DNA from 2 places in the Klebsiella grimontii genome. Region 2 is predicted to be linked to the other one. Evidence: predicted binding sites of a transcription regulator. Region 2 holds the regulator's gene; the other holds the start of a gene.
What was found. Region 2 encodes CRP, which controls carbon source genes, mostly activating them, when cyclic AMP is high. Its sites were predicted from a motif close to ATGTGANNNNNNTCACAT; they were not measured.
Positions count from the first base shown of each region.

Region 1: cdd (cytidine deaminase) is a predicted target of CRP. The motif match lies at 5,847-5,864, and genes of this name have one in related genera.

Region 1 covers NZ_CP169721.1:1,733,012-1,740,806, forward strand. Annotated here, with positions in the region: gene mglA (galactose/methyl galactoside ABC transporter ATP-binding protein MglA) at 1-980, shown strand, start outside; gene mglC (galactose/methyl galactoside ABC transporter permease MglC) at 996-2,006, shown strand; gene ACE3MN_RS08315 (CsgG/HfaB family protein) at 2,224-2,895, shown strand; gene ACE3MN_RS08320 (DUF4810 domain-containing protein) at 2,968-3,324, shown strand; gene ACE3MN_RS08325 (DUF799 domain-containing protein) at 3,321-3,980, shown strand; gene sanA (outer membrane permeability protein SanA) at 4,063-4,779, opposite strand; gene cdd (cytidine deaminase) at 4,904-5,788, opposite strand; gene ACE3MN_RS08340 (CidB/LrgB family autolysis modulator) at 5,916-6,611, opposite strand; gene ACE3MN_RS08345 (CidA/LrgA family protein) at 6,608-7,006, opposite strand; gene ACE3MN_RS08350 (LysR family transcriptional regulator) at 7,128-7,795, opposite strand, start outside.
Region 2 covers NZ_CP169721.1:426,157-433,951, reverse strand. Annotated here, with positions in the region: gene ACE3MN_RS01950 (YheU family protein) at 1-147, shown strand, start outside; gene ACE3MN_RS01945 (phosphoribulokinase) at 183-1,052, shown strand; gene ACE3MN_RS01940 (OsmC family protein) at 1,099-1,503, opposite strand; gene crp (cAMP-activated global transcriptional regulator CRP) at 1,808-2,440, shown strand; gene ACE3MN_RS01930 (YccS/YhfK family putative transporter) at 2,492-4,570, shown strand; gene ACE3MN_RS01925 (aspartate aminotransferase family protein) at 4,560-5,780, opposite strand; gene pabA (aminodeoxychorismate synthase component 2) at 5,870-6,433, opposite strand; gene ACE3MN_RS01915 (putative adenosine monophosphate-protein transferase Fic) at 6,465-7,067, opposite strand; gene ACE3MN_RS01910 (YhfG family protein) at 7,057-7,224, opposite strand; gene ppiA (peptidylprolyl isomerase A) at 7,333-7,795, opposite strand, start outside.

The DNA of each region.
Region 1 (7,795 bases), 1.3 Mb from region 2:
CTGAAAAAGAGGTCAATCATCTGTTTAAAATTATCCGCAAGCTGAAAGAGCGCGGCTGCGGCATTGTCTATATTTCCCACAAAATGGAAGAGATCTTCCAGCTGTGCGATGAAATTACTATCCTGCGCGACGGCCAGTGGATCGCCACCCAGCCGCTGGAAGGGCTGGATATGGATAAGATCATCGCGATGATGGTAGGCCGCTCCCTCAATCAGCGCTTCCCGAACAAGGAAAATAAGCCGGGCGAGGTGATTCTTGAGGTGCGCAATTTAACCTCGCTGCGCCAGCCGTCGATTCGCGATATCTCTTTCGATCTGCACAAAGGCGAAATCCTGGGGATTGCCGGGCTGGTCGGAGCGAAACGTACCGATATCGTCGAGACGTTATTCGGCATTCGCGAGAAGGCCGGCGGGACGATCAGGCTGCACGGTAAGAAGATTAACAACCATAGCGCCAATGAAGCCATCAACCACGGCTTTGCGCTGGTGACCGAAGAGCGCCGCTCGACGGGAATTTATGCCTACCTGGATATCGGTTTTAACTCGCTGATCTCCAATATTAAAAAATACAAGAATAAGGTCGGATTGCTGGATAATTCACGCATGAAAAGCGATACCCAATGGGTGATTGATTCGATGCGCGTGAAAACCCCGGGGCAGCACACGCAAATTGGTTCGTTGTCCGGTGGCAACCAGCAGAAAGTTATTATCGGTCGCTGGCTATTAACCCAGCCGGAAATACTGATGCTCGATGAACCCACGCGTGGGATTGACGTTGGGGCGAAGTTCGAAATTTACCAGCTGATCGCCGAGCTGGCAAAAAAAGACAAAGGGATCATTATTATTTCCTCCGAGATGCCGGAGCTACTGGGTATTACTGACCGTATTCTGGTAATGAGCAATGGTCTTGTTGCCGGAATTGTTGAGACTAAAACCACCACGCAAAACGAAATTCTCCGTCTTGCGTCGTTGCACCTTTAAGATCAGGGGCTCCTCATGAGTGCGTTAAATAAAAAGAGTTTTCTCACCTATTTGAAAGAAGGTGGGATTTACGTGGTTCTTTTAGTATTACTGGCTATTATTATTTTCCAGGATCCGACTTTCTTAAGCTTGCTGAACTTAAGTAATATTCTGACCCAGTCTTCGGTGCGTATTATTATCGCGCTCGGCGTGGCCGGGCTGATTGTCACTCAGGGTACCGACCTTTCAGCCGGACGTCAGGTCGGCCTCGCGGCGGTTATCGCCGCCACCATGCTGCAGGCGGTGGACAACGCCAATAAGGTCTTCCCGGAAATGGCCACGATGCCGATTCCGCTGGTTATCCTGCTGGTGTGCGCGATCGGCGCGGTGATTGGCCTTATCAACGGCATTATCATTGCTTACCTGAACGTGACGCCGTTTATCACCACCCTCGGCACGATGATCATCGTTTACGGTATCAACTCCCTGTATTACGACTTTGTGGGCGCGTCGCCGATCTCCGGCTTCGATAGCCACTTCTCGCAGTTTGCCCAGGGGTTTGTGGCGCTGGGTTCATTCCGCCTGTCGTATATCACCTTCTATGCGCTGATTGCCGTGTTCTTCGTATGGATCCTGTGGAACAAGACCCGCTTTGGCAAAAACATTTTTGCTATCGGCGGCAACCCGGAAGCGGCGAAGGTTTCCGGCGTCAACGTCGCTCTGAACCTGCTGATGATTTATGCGCTCTCCGGCGTGTTCTACGCCTTCGGCGGCCTGCTGGAAGCCGGACGCATCGGTTCGGCGACCAACAACCTTGGCTTTATGTATGAACTGGATGCGATTGCCGCCTGCGTGGTCGGCGGCGTATCGTTCAGCGGCGGGGTCGGCACCGTGTTCGGCGTGGTGACCGGGGTGATTATCTTCACCGTCATCAACTACGGTCTGACCTATATCGGCGTGAACCCGTACTGGCAGTACATTATCAAAGGGGCGATTATTATCTTCGCTGTAGCATTGGATTCGCTGAAGTACGCGCGGAAGAAGTAAGTTTCTCTCTCGGAAAAAGCTGCCTGCGGGCAGCTTTTTTTATTTGCGCGGGACGGGATCACGAAAATTAATATTGCGGTGCCAATAGCCGTTGGTTTTTTCATATCTGGAATACGTTACTATTTTTGGCAAAATGTAAACATGTGTTTATGTATTTTTCCGCAAACTAAGGATATTATGCTCATTTGCTGTTTTGATAATGGAAAGGAACCCTCGAATGTTAAAGAAAATGATAGCTGTGATAGGCTTCGGAAGCCTCGTATTATTAAGCGGTTGTGCAAAAGAATCATCCCGCTCACTCGAAGTCGCTAAGGTGACGACCTGGAATACGCCTTACCACGGCGCTCGCAGCCCAATTTCAGTGGGTAAGTTTGATAACCGCTCCAGCTATATGAATGGCGTATTCTCTGATGGCGTCGATCGTTTGGGTAATCAGTCAAAAACAATTCTCATAACACATTTGCAACAAACCGGGCGATTCAATGTTCTCGATCGGAGTAATATGGCCGAGTTGCAGAATGAAGCCAGTATAAAAGGGACCAGCCAGACGCTGAAGGGCGCTGACTACGTGGTGACGGGGGACGTGACCGAATTTGGGCGCAAGGAAGTCGGCGACCATCAATTATTTGGCATCCTGGGAAGAGGGAAGAGCCAAATTGCCTATGCCAAAGTCAATCTTAATATCGTGAATGTCCAGACATCCGAAGTCGTTTTTTCGTCGCAGGGTGCCGGGGAATTTGAGCTTTCTAACCGCGAAGTGATCGGATTCGGCGGTACCGCCAGCTATGACTCCACGCTAAACGGAAAAGTGTTGGATCTCGCTATCCGCGAAGCCGTAAATAATCTGGTTGCAGGTATCGAAAGCGGTGCGTGGACACCGGCTAAATAATCGTTCTGATTTCGACATTTCCCGTGTGCGTACCGTGAAATGTCGCTTTAAATCATAATATGGATGTTAAAAATGAATATTATCCGTTCTGTTTTAATTCTGCTCGCCGTGGCGGTGATAAGCGGTTGTGCGACAAGCCCCAAACCCCTCTATAGCTGGAATGAATATCAGCCTGTGGTTTATGAGTATTACGCGCTGGATATGGGGCCACAAGAGCAAATCGAAACATTAAAAAAAGATATTGAAAAAGCGCGGGCGCAGGCGCTTCCTGTTCCTCCGGGACTGCATGCGCATCTTGGGATGTTATATATCGATACCGGTCATCCGGAGCTGGCAAAAACAGAATTTGAACAGGAGAAACGGCTGTTTCCTGAATCCAGCCAGTTTATGGATTTTCTGTTGAAGAAAATGCAGGGAGGCAAAGCATGAAAAAGTTATATGTAATATGCGCGGGTTTATTACTGACCCTGCTGTTGAGCGGTTGCGCGCCGAAAAAATCCTATGACTACACGGCATTCAGGCAGAGTAAACCGAAGAGTATTCTGGTCCTGCTGCCGAAAAACGAATCACCGGACGTTAAAGCGGGCTATGGGGTACTTTCGCAGGTCACGCTGCCGCTTGCCGAGGCGGGATATTATGTTTTCCCTGTTGCCGTCGTTGATAACACCTTTAAACAAAATGGCGTCGTGAATGGTGAAGAAATGCACGGTGTCAGCCATCAAAAGCTAAGAGAAATTTTTGGCGCTGACGCTGTGCTCTATCTTAAGGTCACGGAATATGGGACATCGTATCAGGTTATCAACAGCGATACCCGCGTCGCCGTTTCCGGTGAGCTGGTGGATATTCGTAACGGAAAACTATTATGGAAAGGCAGCGCGGTGGCTTCCAGCAGCGAAAGTGACGGTAGCGGCGGTTCGCTTTTAGGCATGCTTATCCAGGCGGCCGTTGACCAGATAGTCAACACCATGACCGACAGAAGCTATAAGGTCGCGGGTATTGCCGATGCGCGACTGCTCACGCCTGCCGCGCCAGCAGGGATGCTGTACGGCCCTCGCTCTCCTAAATACGGTAAAGATTTGCAATAGCGTCCTCAATAGATGGCCGATGCGCGCCTTTGCATCGGCCATTTATTGCTTATCATGAACCCCTCTTTGCCAGATAACGAGGCTACTTCTCTTTTTTCTGCAGCTCCAGCAGCTGCTGGGGCGTGACCGCCGGATAGGACTGCGCGCCGTCGGGAACTTCCTGCTGCGCGGGGATGGGGATCAGCGGGCCTAAAAAGCGCGGCTCGCGTTTAAAAATATAGAGATCCGCCAGCGCGCCGAAGCGGGCGCCGAACTCGCGCAGGCGAACGCTCCACATATCCTTTGGCGATGGTACCGCGTAGCACTGCGCCTGAATCCCCATATGCAGGGCAATAAACAGCGCCCGCTCGCAGTGGAAGCGTTGGGTAATGATAATAAAGTCGTTCGTATCGAAGACCTTACGGGTGCGAACAATCGAATCGAGCGTACGAAAACCCGCATAGTCCAGCACGATATCCGCCGGATCGACGCCGGCTTTAATCAAATCGCGGCGCATGGTCATCGGCTCGTTATAGCTTTGCAGCGCGTTATCGCCGCTGAGCAGCAGATAGTTCACCTTGCCGCTGTTGTAGGCGTTCAGCGCGCCCTGAATCCGGTAACGATAATATTGGTTGATAACCCCGGTACGGTAGTACTTAGCGGTACCGAGCACGACGCCGACCTGGCGGTAGGGCAGGTCCTGCAGCTCGTCGTAAATATAGGGAGAGGTTTTCCAGCTCATCCAGCGGTCAAGACCCAGCACGGTTAACAGCAGCAAGCCGAACAGGACTAACAGGCTGTATAACACACGCTTTAACATGAACCTGGCTCAATAGTGGATGAGGGAAGCTTCAGGCTACTTTACCCGTCGGGCAAGCGCAAGAAACCGTCGTTTAATTGCGGGGATTTTCAACAGTGCGGGCCGTTTGGCCCGCAGAATGTGACTAACCTAACAGTACGCGATCGATATTATGGCAGCCCAGCGCCTTCAGCGTCGCCGCGGTGGCGTCCCACTGGATAAGCGCTGCATCGGCCTTTTCGGCCAGAATTGCGCGCTGGATATCCGGGTAATCGTATCCGTTGAGGCTCAGCAGATTCAGCGCGCCCTGCAGCGGAGGCAGCGTCGGGTTAAAGGCGGCGTTCTCGGCATAGCTGCCGGTGAAAAGGGTGCCGTCTTTCAGCTCCAGCGCTACGCCGGAGGGCGAATTGCTGTAAGGCGTATGGCAACGGTTGGCCGCCTGAATCGCCGCCTGAGCCAGCGCGTCGCCGCTGAGCGGGAAGCCGTGGTCCTGCTCGTCCATCAGCAGGGTTTTAATGTCCAGATCTTTCGGGCCGAAAGCGTCCGGCAAATAGTGCTGCAGCGAATGCGCCTCGCGACCGGGGAGGTGGATGCGCAGCGCCAGGCCGCTGTTCAGCTCGTTCATAAACTGTCGGCAGTGGCCGCAGGGAGTATAGTTAACGGTAATCGCCCGCAGGGATTTTTCGCCGCGCAGCCAGGCATGGCTGATGGCGCTTTGTTCGGCGTGCACGGTTTGCTGCATAGTGGCGCCGAGAAATTCCATATTGCCGCCGAAGTACCAGGTACCGCTGATGCCGCGGGCAATCGCGCCGACGTTAAAATGGGAAAGATCGGCCCGCGCGCAGGCCGCCGCCAGCGGCAGCAAAGCAAAGGCCAGCGCGTCTTCATCCAGTCCCGTTGCGCTTTGCAGCGCCGCAACCTGGTCTGCATTCAGCAGGGCCGGGAAATGCCGATCGGTCAGCATCGGGGCGATGGCCGCTTGCAGGTCCGCCGCCAGTTGGGGAAGAACAGCTTGAAAACGTGGGTGCATGGCGTTGCCTCATAACAATGTAATGGAAATCTAGTGTACGGGGGGTGACAGCCTGTATATGTGATAAACATCTCATTGTCTCTGCAACTAATTCGTGTTGCATTTAAAAATGTGATTAAAATCACATTTATCCAACCACCGCTAAAATAAGCGGAAATAAGAACGGCGCGACCAGCGAGGTAATTATCCCGCAAAGCACCAGCGCCAGCGAGCTGAACGCCCCTTCCTGATAGTCGAGCTCAGCGCAACGGGCGGTCCCCAGGGCGTGGGATGCGGTCCCCATCGACAGGCCGCGCGAGGCCTTGGTGCGGATGCGCATCACGTTCAGCAGGGTGTGACCAAAGACCGCGCCGAGAATGCCGACGAAAATCACGCACACCGCGCTGATCGCCGGAATCCCGCCAATGCTGCTGCTCACCGCCATGGCAATCGGCGTCGTCACCGATTTCGGCAAAATAGAGGCGGCAATCTGCGGGGTTGCGCCCATCAACAGGGCAACGGTGGTGCCGGTGACCATCGCCACTACGCTGCCGATAAAGCAGATGGTGATGATTGACTTCCAGCGGGCGCGGATTTGGTGCAACTGCTCATACAAAGGAAAGGCCAACGCCACCACCGCCGGCTGCAGCAGATCGTTAAGAATTTTGCTGCCGAGGAAATAGCGCTCGTAGGAGATGCCGGTTATCAGCAGAAAAGGAATGAGCACCACCATCGCCACCAGCAGCGGGTTAAGCAGCGGAAATTTAAACCGCGCCGCCAGCCTGCGGGCAAGGAAAAAGACGACAAGAGTGAGCGGCAGCGACCACCAGATTTCATGGATCATTCTTCACTTCCTTTTTGTCCAACCACTTTGCGCTCACCGTGAACCAGGTGTGAACTCCAGCTGACCACTAAAAAGACCACCAGCGTGCTTATCGCGCAGGACACCACCACCGGGCCAAACTGCGCGCGCAGTAAATCCCAGTACTGCATGACGCCGACGCCGATAGGCACAAACAGCAGCGCCATATAGCGAATCAGGATGTTGCAGCCGGGGTTAACCCACTGTGGCGGCATGATCTGCAGCGCCAGCAGAAAAAACAGAATCAGCATGCCAATAATGCTGCCGGGAATGGCGATCGGCAGGAGCGAAGAGAGAAAAATGCCCGCATACAAGCAGGCGTAGATGAGCACGAAAGCGCGCAGATACTGCCAGACAATAATCAGTGATTTACTCATGGTAATAACCCTTGATGAACCGCATTCATCATACAATTAAAGCCAAAAATGTGCTACCGATCACATCATGAATTCTACGCATACCTGCAATAGAGAGGGGGAACAGCAAAACGGACGGCTATCAGAGCGTAGATTGCAGCGACAGGCAGTGCAGAAACCGGCTCAGCGCCAGCGACGGCGTTTCACTTTTTCGCCAGAACACCCCAACGCTACCTTTTTGTTCAATGCGCGGCAAATTAAGAATCGCCAGCTGGTGCTGGGCGGCGTAGCGCTGCGCCAGGCGCAAGGAGAGAATTGAGACCATATCGCTGCTCTGCAGCAGGTTGCTGGTGACGTTCATCGAGGCGGACTCAATGGTGTTTTCCGGCAGCATCACGCCGTTATCCACCAGCGCGTTGTCGATGCTCAGGCGAATTGGCGTGCCGGTGGGCCAGACGATCCAGCGCCAGGGGGAGAGATCGGCCCAGCTTAACCGCGATTTTTGGGCCAGCGGGTGATCGGGACGGGCGACAAAGCAGACCGGTTCGGTGTAGAGCACCCGGTAGCTCAGCGGCAGCTCCAGCGCCCGTCCGCCGACGCGTCCGACAACCACATCCACCACGCCGGCGAGCAGATCGTTAAGCAGCGGCGTCATGACCTTCTCTTCGATATTCAGGTGCAGGGTCGGCATCTCTTTGAGCAGTTCGAGGATCGCCTGCGAGACGCAGTCGGTCGCCACCGGCGAACAGCCAATCATCAGGCTGCCCACCTGTCCGCCCTGTTTAAAACGCTCGATCTCATACTGCGAAC
Region 2 (7,795 bases):
GGCACCGATTATGGTGAACATGAACGTTCGCTGACGGATAAAGTCGCTGATGTTAAACAGCAGTTGAAAAGCGGAGAAGCCGTGCTGGTGTGGTCAGAACTGCACGAGACGGTGAACATTATGCCCCGCAAGCAGTTTCACGGCTAAGGCGGCACACACTATCGTTTACTCTGGGAGTTGTTATGTCTGCCAAACATCCGGTGATTGCCGTCACGGGCTCCAGCGGCGCGGGAACCACGACCACCAGCCTCGCCTTTCGCAAAATCTTCGCCCAGCTTAATCTGCACGCCGCCGAAGTTGAAGGCGATAGCTTTCACCGCTATACCCGTCCGGAAATGGACATGGCGATCCGTAAAGCGCGCGATCAGGGCAAACATATCAGCTACTTTGGCCCCGAGGCTAACGACTTCGGCCTGCTGGAACACACGTTCGCCGAATATGGGCAAAGCGGCAAAGGCCAGTCGCGCAAGTATTTACATACCTATGACGAGGCCGTGCCGTGGAATCAGGTTCCGGGGACCTTCACGCCCTGGCAGCCGCTGCCCGAACCGACTGACGTCCTGTTTTATGAAGGCCTGCACGGCGGCGTGGTGACGCCGCAGCATAACGTAGCAAACCATGTCGACCTGCTGGTTGGCGTGGTGCCCATCGTCAATCTTGAGTGGATCCAGAAGCTTATTCGCGACACCAGCGAACGCGGCCACTCTCGTGAGGCGGTGATGGATTCCGTGGTCCGTTCGATGGAAGACTACATCAACTTTATCACCCCGCAGTTTTCGCGCACCCACCTCAACTTCCAGCGCGTACCGACGGTGGATACGTCCAACCCGTTTGCGGCCAAAGCCATCCCTTCGCTGGATGAAAGCTTTGTCGTTATCCATTTCCGTAATCTAAAAAATATCGATTTCCCCTGGCTTCTGGCGATGCTGCAGGGCTCGTTTATCTCGCATATGAATACGCTGGTGGTACCGGGCGGGAAAATGGGGCTGGCGATGGAACTGATCATGGCGCCGCTGGTTGAGCGCCTGATGGAAGGCAGGAAAATAAGCTAACGGTCAAAACCCCGGTGACGCGTTTGCCGGCCGGGGCCCGTTCGGCTTACCCTTCGATCACTTCATAAGAGTGGGTAATGTTTACCGCTTTCTCAAGCATCAGCGCGACGGAACAATACTTTTCCGCCGACAGGTCGACCGCGCGAGACACGGCAGCGTCCTTCAGTTCTTTACCGGTCACGATAAAATGCAGATTGATATGGGTAAACAGACGCGGAGCCTCTTCGCGACGCTCAGAAGTCAGCTTAACTTCGCAGTTGGTAACGTTATGACGGCCCTTCTGCAATATGGAAACCACATCGATCGCGCTGCATCCGCCTGCCGCCATCAGAACCATTTCCATTGGGCTGGGCGCTTTATCCCCGGAATTGCCGTCCATCAGAATCTGGTGACCAGAAGCCGACTCACCGATGAAGGTTAACCCTTCAACCCACTTCACTCGCGCTTGCATAAATTTAACTCCAGGGCTGTAATTTTCCCGACAGATTACGCGTACATAACAATTCTCGCAACGGAAGGCGACCTGGGTCATGCTGAAGCGAGACACCAGGAGACATGCGGCGAAAGCTATGCTAAAACAATCTGGATGCTACAGTAATACATTGATGTACTGCATGTATGCAGAGGAGTTCACATTACAGGCTGCAGAAAACTTTCAGCCGGATTCCCAGGTATAGGGATTCAATACGATTGCATGCCCGGATGCCGTGTAGTGTCGGCACCCGGAGATAGCTTATAACAGAGGATAACCGCGCATGGTGCTTGGCAAACCGCAAACAGACCCTACCCTTGAATGGTTCTTGTCTCATTGCCACATTCATAAGTACCCATCAAAGAGCACGCTGATCCACCAGGGTGAGAAAGCAGAAACGTTGTACTACATCGTTAAAGGCTCCGTGGCTGTACTCATCAAGGATGAAGAAGGTAAAGAGATGATCCTCTCTTACCTTAATCAGGGCGATTTCATCGGTGAATTAGGCTTGTTTGAAGAAGGCCAGGAGCGTAGCGCTTGGGTACGTGCGAAAACCGCATGTGAAGTGGCCGAAATCTCCTACAAAAAATTCCGTCAGCTGATCCAGGTTAACCCGGACATCCTGATGCGTCTCTCTTCGCAGATGGCTCGTCGTCTGCAGGTCACGTCTGAGAAAGTGGGCAACCTCGCCTTCCTTGACGTTACCGGTCGTATCGCTCAGACGCTGCTGAACCTGGCTAAACAGCCGGATGCGATGACCCATCCGGACGGTATGCAAATTAAAATTACACGTCAGGAAATCGGCCAGATCGTCGGCTGCTCCCGCGAGACCGTTGGCCGCATCCTGAAAATGCTGGAAGATCAAAACCTGATCTCCGCGCACGGTAAAACTATCGTCGTCTACGGTACCCGTTAAGTCGGTAAAACGGCGTATTGCCTGACGATACGCCGTTTTTGTTTTCTCCTCATGTGGCGCAGGCTGATTTACCACCCTGAAGTCAACTATGCACTGCGGCAAACGCTGGTGTTGTGTCTGCCGGTCGCGATTGGGCTTCTGTTTGGCCACTTACAGCAGGGGCTTCTGTTCTCTCTGGTTCCCGCCTGCTGCAACATTGCCGGGCTGGATACGCCGCATAAGCGTTTCTTTAAGCGTCTGATTATCGGCGGCAGCCTGTTTGCCGGCTGTAGCCTGATCGTCCAGCTTCTTCTGCAACGCGAAATCCCTTTGCCGCTAATCCTCACCGGTCTGGCGCTGATCCTCGGCGTCACGGCTGAAATCAGCTCCCTGCACGCGCGGCTGCTGCCTGCCTCGCTTATCGCGGCTATTTTTACCCTCAGTCTCGCGGGCAACATGCCGGTGTGGGAGCCGCTGTTAATCTACGCCCTCGGCACCTTATGGTATGGGGTGTTCAACTGGTTCTGGTTTTGGCTCTGGCGCGAGCAGCCGCTGCGCGAATCCTTAAGCCTGCTCTACCGTGAGCTCGCCAACTACTGCGAGGCCAAATACAGCCTGCTTACCCAGCATACGGACCCCGCCACATCGCTGCCGCCGCTGCTCAACCGCCAGCAAAAGGTGGTGGATCTGATTACCCAGTGCTATCAGCAGATGCATATGCTGGCGGCTAACCAGCGCAGCGATCACAAACGCCTGCTGCGCGCTTTCCAGGTTGGACTGGACCTTCAGGAGCATATTTCCGTCAGCCTTCATCAGCCAGAAGAGGTGCAGAAGCTGGTGGAACGCAGTCACGCGGAAGCGGTGATTCGCTGGAACGCGCAAACCGTTGCCGCCCGCCTGCGGGAGCTGGCGGACGATCTGCTCTACCACCGTTATCCCCGGCGCTTTCAGATGGACAAACAGATCGGCGCGCTGGAAAAAATCGCCTGGCAGCATCCGGATAATCCTGTCGGCCAGTTCTGCGCCTGGCACTTCAGCCGCATTGCCAGAGTTCTGCGCACCCAGCGCCCGCTGTACGCGCGTAACCTGATGGCGGATAAAACCCGCCGCCTGCCGCTGCTGCCCGCGTTGAAAAACTATCTGTCGCTTAAGTCGCCGGCGTTACGTAACGCCGCGCGTATCAGCGTAATGCTGAGCGCCGCCAGCCTGATGGGCAGCGCGCTGCATCTGCCTAAGCCCTACTGGATCCTGATGACCGTGCTGTTCGTGACGCAAAACGGCTACGGCGCGACGCGGGTTCGTATCGTCCATCGGGCTGCCGGAACCATTGCGGGGCTGGTCATTGCCGGGCTCACGCTGCACTTTCACGTTCCTGAAGGCTATACGCTGACCGCGATGCTGTTCATTACGCTATTGAGCTACCTGATTATTCGCCAGCATTACGGCTGGGCGATGGTCGGATTTACCGTGACGGCGGTGTACACCCTGCAACTGCTCACCCTGAACGGCGAGCAGTTTATCGTCGCCAGACTGATTGATACGCTGATTGGCTGCCTGATTGCTTTCGGCGGCATGGTCTGGCTATGGCCGCAGTGGCAAAGCGGTCTGCTGCGCAAAAATGCCCACGACGCGCTGGAAGCCGATCAGGAAGCCATCAGGCTGATCCTCAGCGACGACCATCAGGCCCCGGCGCTGGCCTATCAGCGCATGCGCGTTAATCAGACGCATAACGCGCTGTTTAACTCGCTAAATCAGGCGATGCAGGAACCCGGTTTTAATTCCCACTATCTCGAAGACATGAAGCTGTGGGTGACCCACAGCCAGTTTATTGTCGAGCACATCAATGCCATGACTACCCTGGCGCGCGAGCACAATATGCTGACGCCGGATTTAGCCCAGCGTTATCTGGAGTCCTGCGAGATTGCGCTCCAGCGCTGCCAGCAGCGGCTGGATTCCGACGGGCCCGGCAGCGCGGGGGATGTGAATATTATGGAGGCGCAGGATGCGGAGGTCCCTCGCGGACCGCTCAGTACGATGGAGCAGCACTTGCAGCGCATCCTCGGGCATCTGAACACCATGCACACCATTTCATCGGTGGCATGGCGTCAGCGTCCGCATCATGGCATCTGGCTGCGCGCCACTAAGCGCTAAGCACCCGCTCAACCGCCTGGGCAAAGCGCGCCATGCCTTCAGCAATATCGCTATCATCAATCACCAGCGACGGTACGAAGCGCATCACGTCTGGTCCGGCATTGAGCACCATGACGCCCGCCTCTGCGGCTGCATACAAGAAATCGCGCGCCTTCCCGTGATACTGCGGCTTCAGCTCGGCGCCGATCAGCAGACCCATGCCGCGAATATCGCTAAACAGATCGAACCGCGCGTCAATTTGCTGAAGGTGCTGAACAAACAGCTCGCGCTTCGCGGTGACGCCGTCCAGCACTTCCGGCGTGTTAATCAGATCGAAGGCCGCCCCGCCGACCGCGCAGGCCAGCGGGTTACCGCCGTAGGTCGAACCATGGGAACCGGCGTGGAAAGCGCTGGCGATATCATGGGTGGTCAGCATCGCGCTGATAGGGAAGCCGCCGCCAAGCGCCTTGGCGCTGGTCAGAATATCCGGCGTCACGCCGTAGTGCATATAGGCAAACAGCGAGCCGGTGCGCCCCATACCGCACTGGACTTCATCAAACACCAGCAGTGCCTGGTGCTGGTCGCAGAGATCGCGCAATCCTTGCAGGAATTCCGGCGTCGCCGCCGTCACTCCACCTTCACCCTGAATCGGCTCGACCACCACCGCGCAGGTATGATCGTCCATCACCGCTTTCACCGCGTGTAAATCGTTAAACGGTACGTGAACGATATCGGCCGGTTTCGGCCCGAAACCATCAGAATATTTGGGCTGGCCGCCGACGGAGACGGTAAACAGCGACCGACCGTGAAAGGCGTTATGGAAAGCGATGATTTTGGTTTTGTACGGACTATGGCGCGTCACGGTGTAATGGCGCGCCAGCTTGAATGCCGTTTCGTTGGCTTCCGTCCCGGAGTTCATAAACACCACGCGATCGGCAAAAGTCGCATCCACCAGCTTACGCCCGAGGCGCAGGGCCGGTTCGTTGGTAAAAACGTTACTGGTATGCCACAGCTTTTCACCCTGCTCATGGAGTGCCGCCACCAGCGCCGGATGGCAATGACCGAGCGCGGTCACGGCAATCCCACCGGCGAAATCAACGTACTCTTTACCCTGCTGATCCCATACTCGGCTCCCCTTGCCCTTCACCGGAATAAATTCTGCCGGTGCATAAATCGGCAAAATGACTTCATCGAATGTAGCGCGGGTGATTGCCGGTTGTTCAGTTGCCATGTGGTGCCCATCCTTTACGTTATGCAGCAATGATTATGATAATCTAATCACAAAATATGCATAAAAAATCAACCAATGGCAACTACAAATCACCGATTGAGGAAGTTTGCCAGCAGCTGATGTCCCTGCTCGCTGAGAATACTCTCTGGATGAAACTGCACGCCCTCGAGATCGAAGATGCGGTGGCGAATGCCCATAATCTCCCCCTTTTCGCTGCGGGCGGTCACCTCAAAGCATTCAGGCAGCGTTAGCGGATCAATCAGCAGGGAGTGGTAGCGGGTCACCGTAAGCGGGTTATTCAGTCCAAGGAACACCCCTTGACCGGTATGGCTGACCGGGGACGTTTTCCCGTGCATCACTTTCGCGGCTCGTACGATCGCGGCGCCGAAAACCTGGGCAATCGCCTGATGGCCCAGGCAAACGCCTAAGATCGGCGTCTTACCGGAAAAGTGGCGAATCACCGCCAGCGAAATCCCTGACTCATCGGGCGTGCAGGGGCCCGGCGAGATAACGATTTTCGCTGGCGCCAGAGCAATGATATCCGCTAACGTCAGCTCGTCATTACGTCTGACCAGAACTTCCGCGCCAAGCTCGCAGAAATACTGATACAAATTCCAGGTGAAAGAATCGTAGTTATCGATAAGCAGGATCATAGCGGCTCCGGGAACAAAGAACCGCGCTATTCTACTCAGTTTCCACGGCTTCGCTTACCACTTTGCGAAATATCGTCTGCAGCGGAGAAAGGTCGCCCATCGCTCCGCTCTGGTTGGCCTGGTTCCACGCATCGACCGCAATATCGCGCCAATCCAGCGTATAACCCGCATGGATAGCCAGCTGCTCAAAGAAAATGCGTTGCGCCATGCCGTTACCGAGACGGAAAGGATGCAGGACATTTATTTCGCAGTAGTAATGAGCAAGACGTTCAATGAATTTATCCTGCGCGAGCCCCACCAGATAACCTTCCTCTTCAAGATCCTGAAGCAGCGCGTTTCCCTCTTTTTCGATATAGGCGAAATGGCAGAAGCGGGTGTCGCCCTGATAGATATCTACTTCACGCAGTTGCCCCGCCCAGTCGAAAACATCCTGATAGAGCTGGCGATGAATCGCGCACAGATGAGGTAATCCCCGCACCAACGGCCCGAGTTCAATGGTTGCCGCGCGTAATGCGGTCAGATCCCATGCCGCCTGCTCAAGGCGCTGAGCCTGGCGGATGCCCAGGCGGTTGCGCATGACCTTCAGGCCCGAGTAGAGATAAGGATCCCGCCCCTCGCCGAATTTATCGCTCATAGTGACTCCTTAACGCCTCAATACGCGCCAGAGCTTCTTCGGGGGTAAGGGTTATCAGCGGAATATCGACGCCCTCCAGCCGTCGGCTGGCCTGGAAATTAACGTTACGTCGAGCCTCCCAGAGACGGGATTTCTGTTTTTCGGTGAGTTTTTTCATTTAACACCTCCCTGACGATTCCGCGGTTGCCACAAGTATAAGCGGCAAAAAACGATTTCGCAGGGAAGCGGGGGAATGCGCGGGCATGAGTTACCCGCGCAAATAGGTTTACGGCAGCACTTTTGCGGAAAGAATCACGATAGGTTTCGACGGTACATTCTGATACGGCCCAACGTTATGGGTCGGCACCTGAGAAATCTTATCCGCTACGTCCATGCCTTTGACGACTTTACCAAACACCGCATAGCCGAAATCGCGCTGGCCATGATCGAGGAAGGCGTTATCCGCAATATTGATAAAGAACTGGCTGGTGGCGCTGTCCTGATCGGCGGTACGCGCCATGGCGATGGTGCCACGCGTGTTGCGCAGGCCGTTGTCGGCTTCGTTTTTAATCGGCGGATTAGGCTGCTTCTGCTGCATCTGTTCGTTAAAGCCGCCACCCTGCACCATAAAACCTGGGATCACGCGGTGAAACGTGGTGTTGTTATAAAAACCGCTGTTCACGTACTTGAGGAAGTTATCAACCGAAATTGGCGCTTTCTGGCTATTCAGCTCAAGCTCAATATTGCCC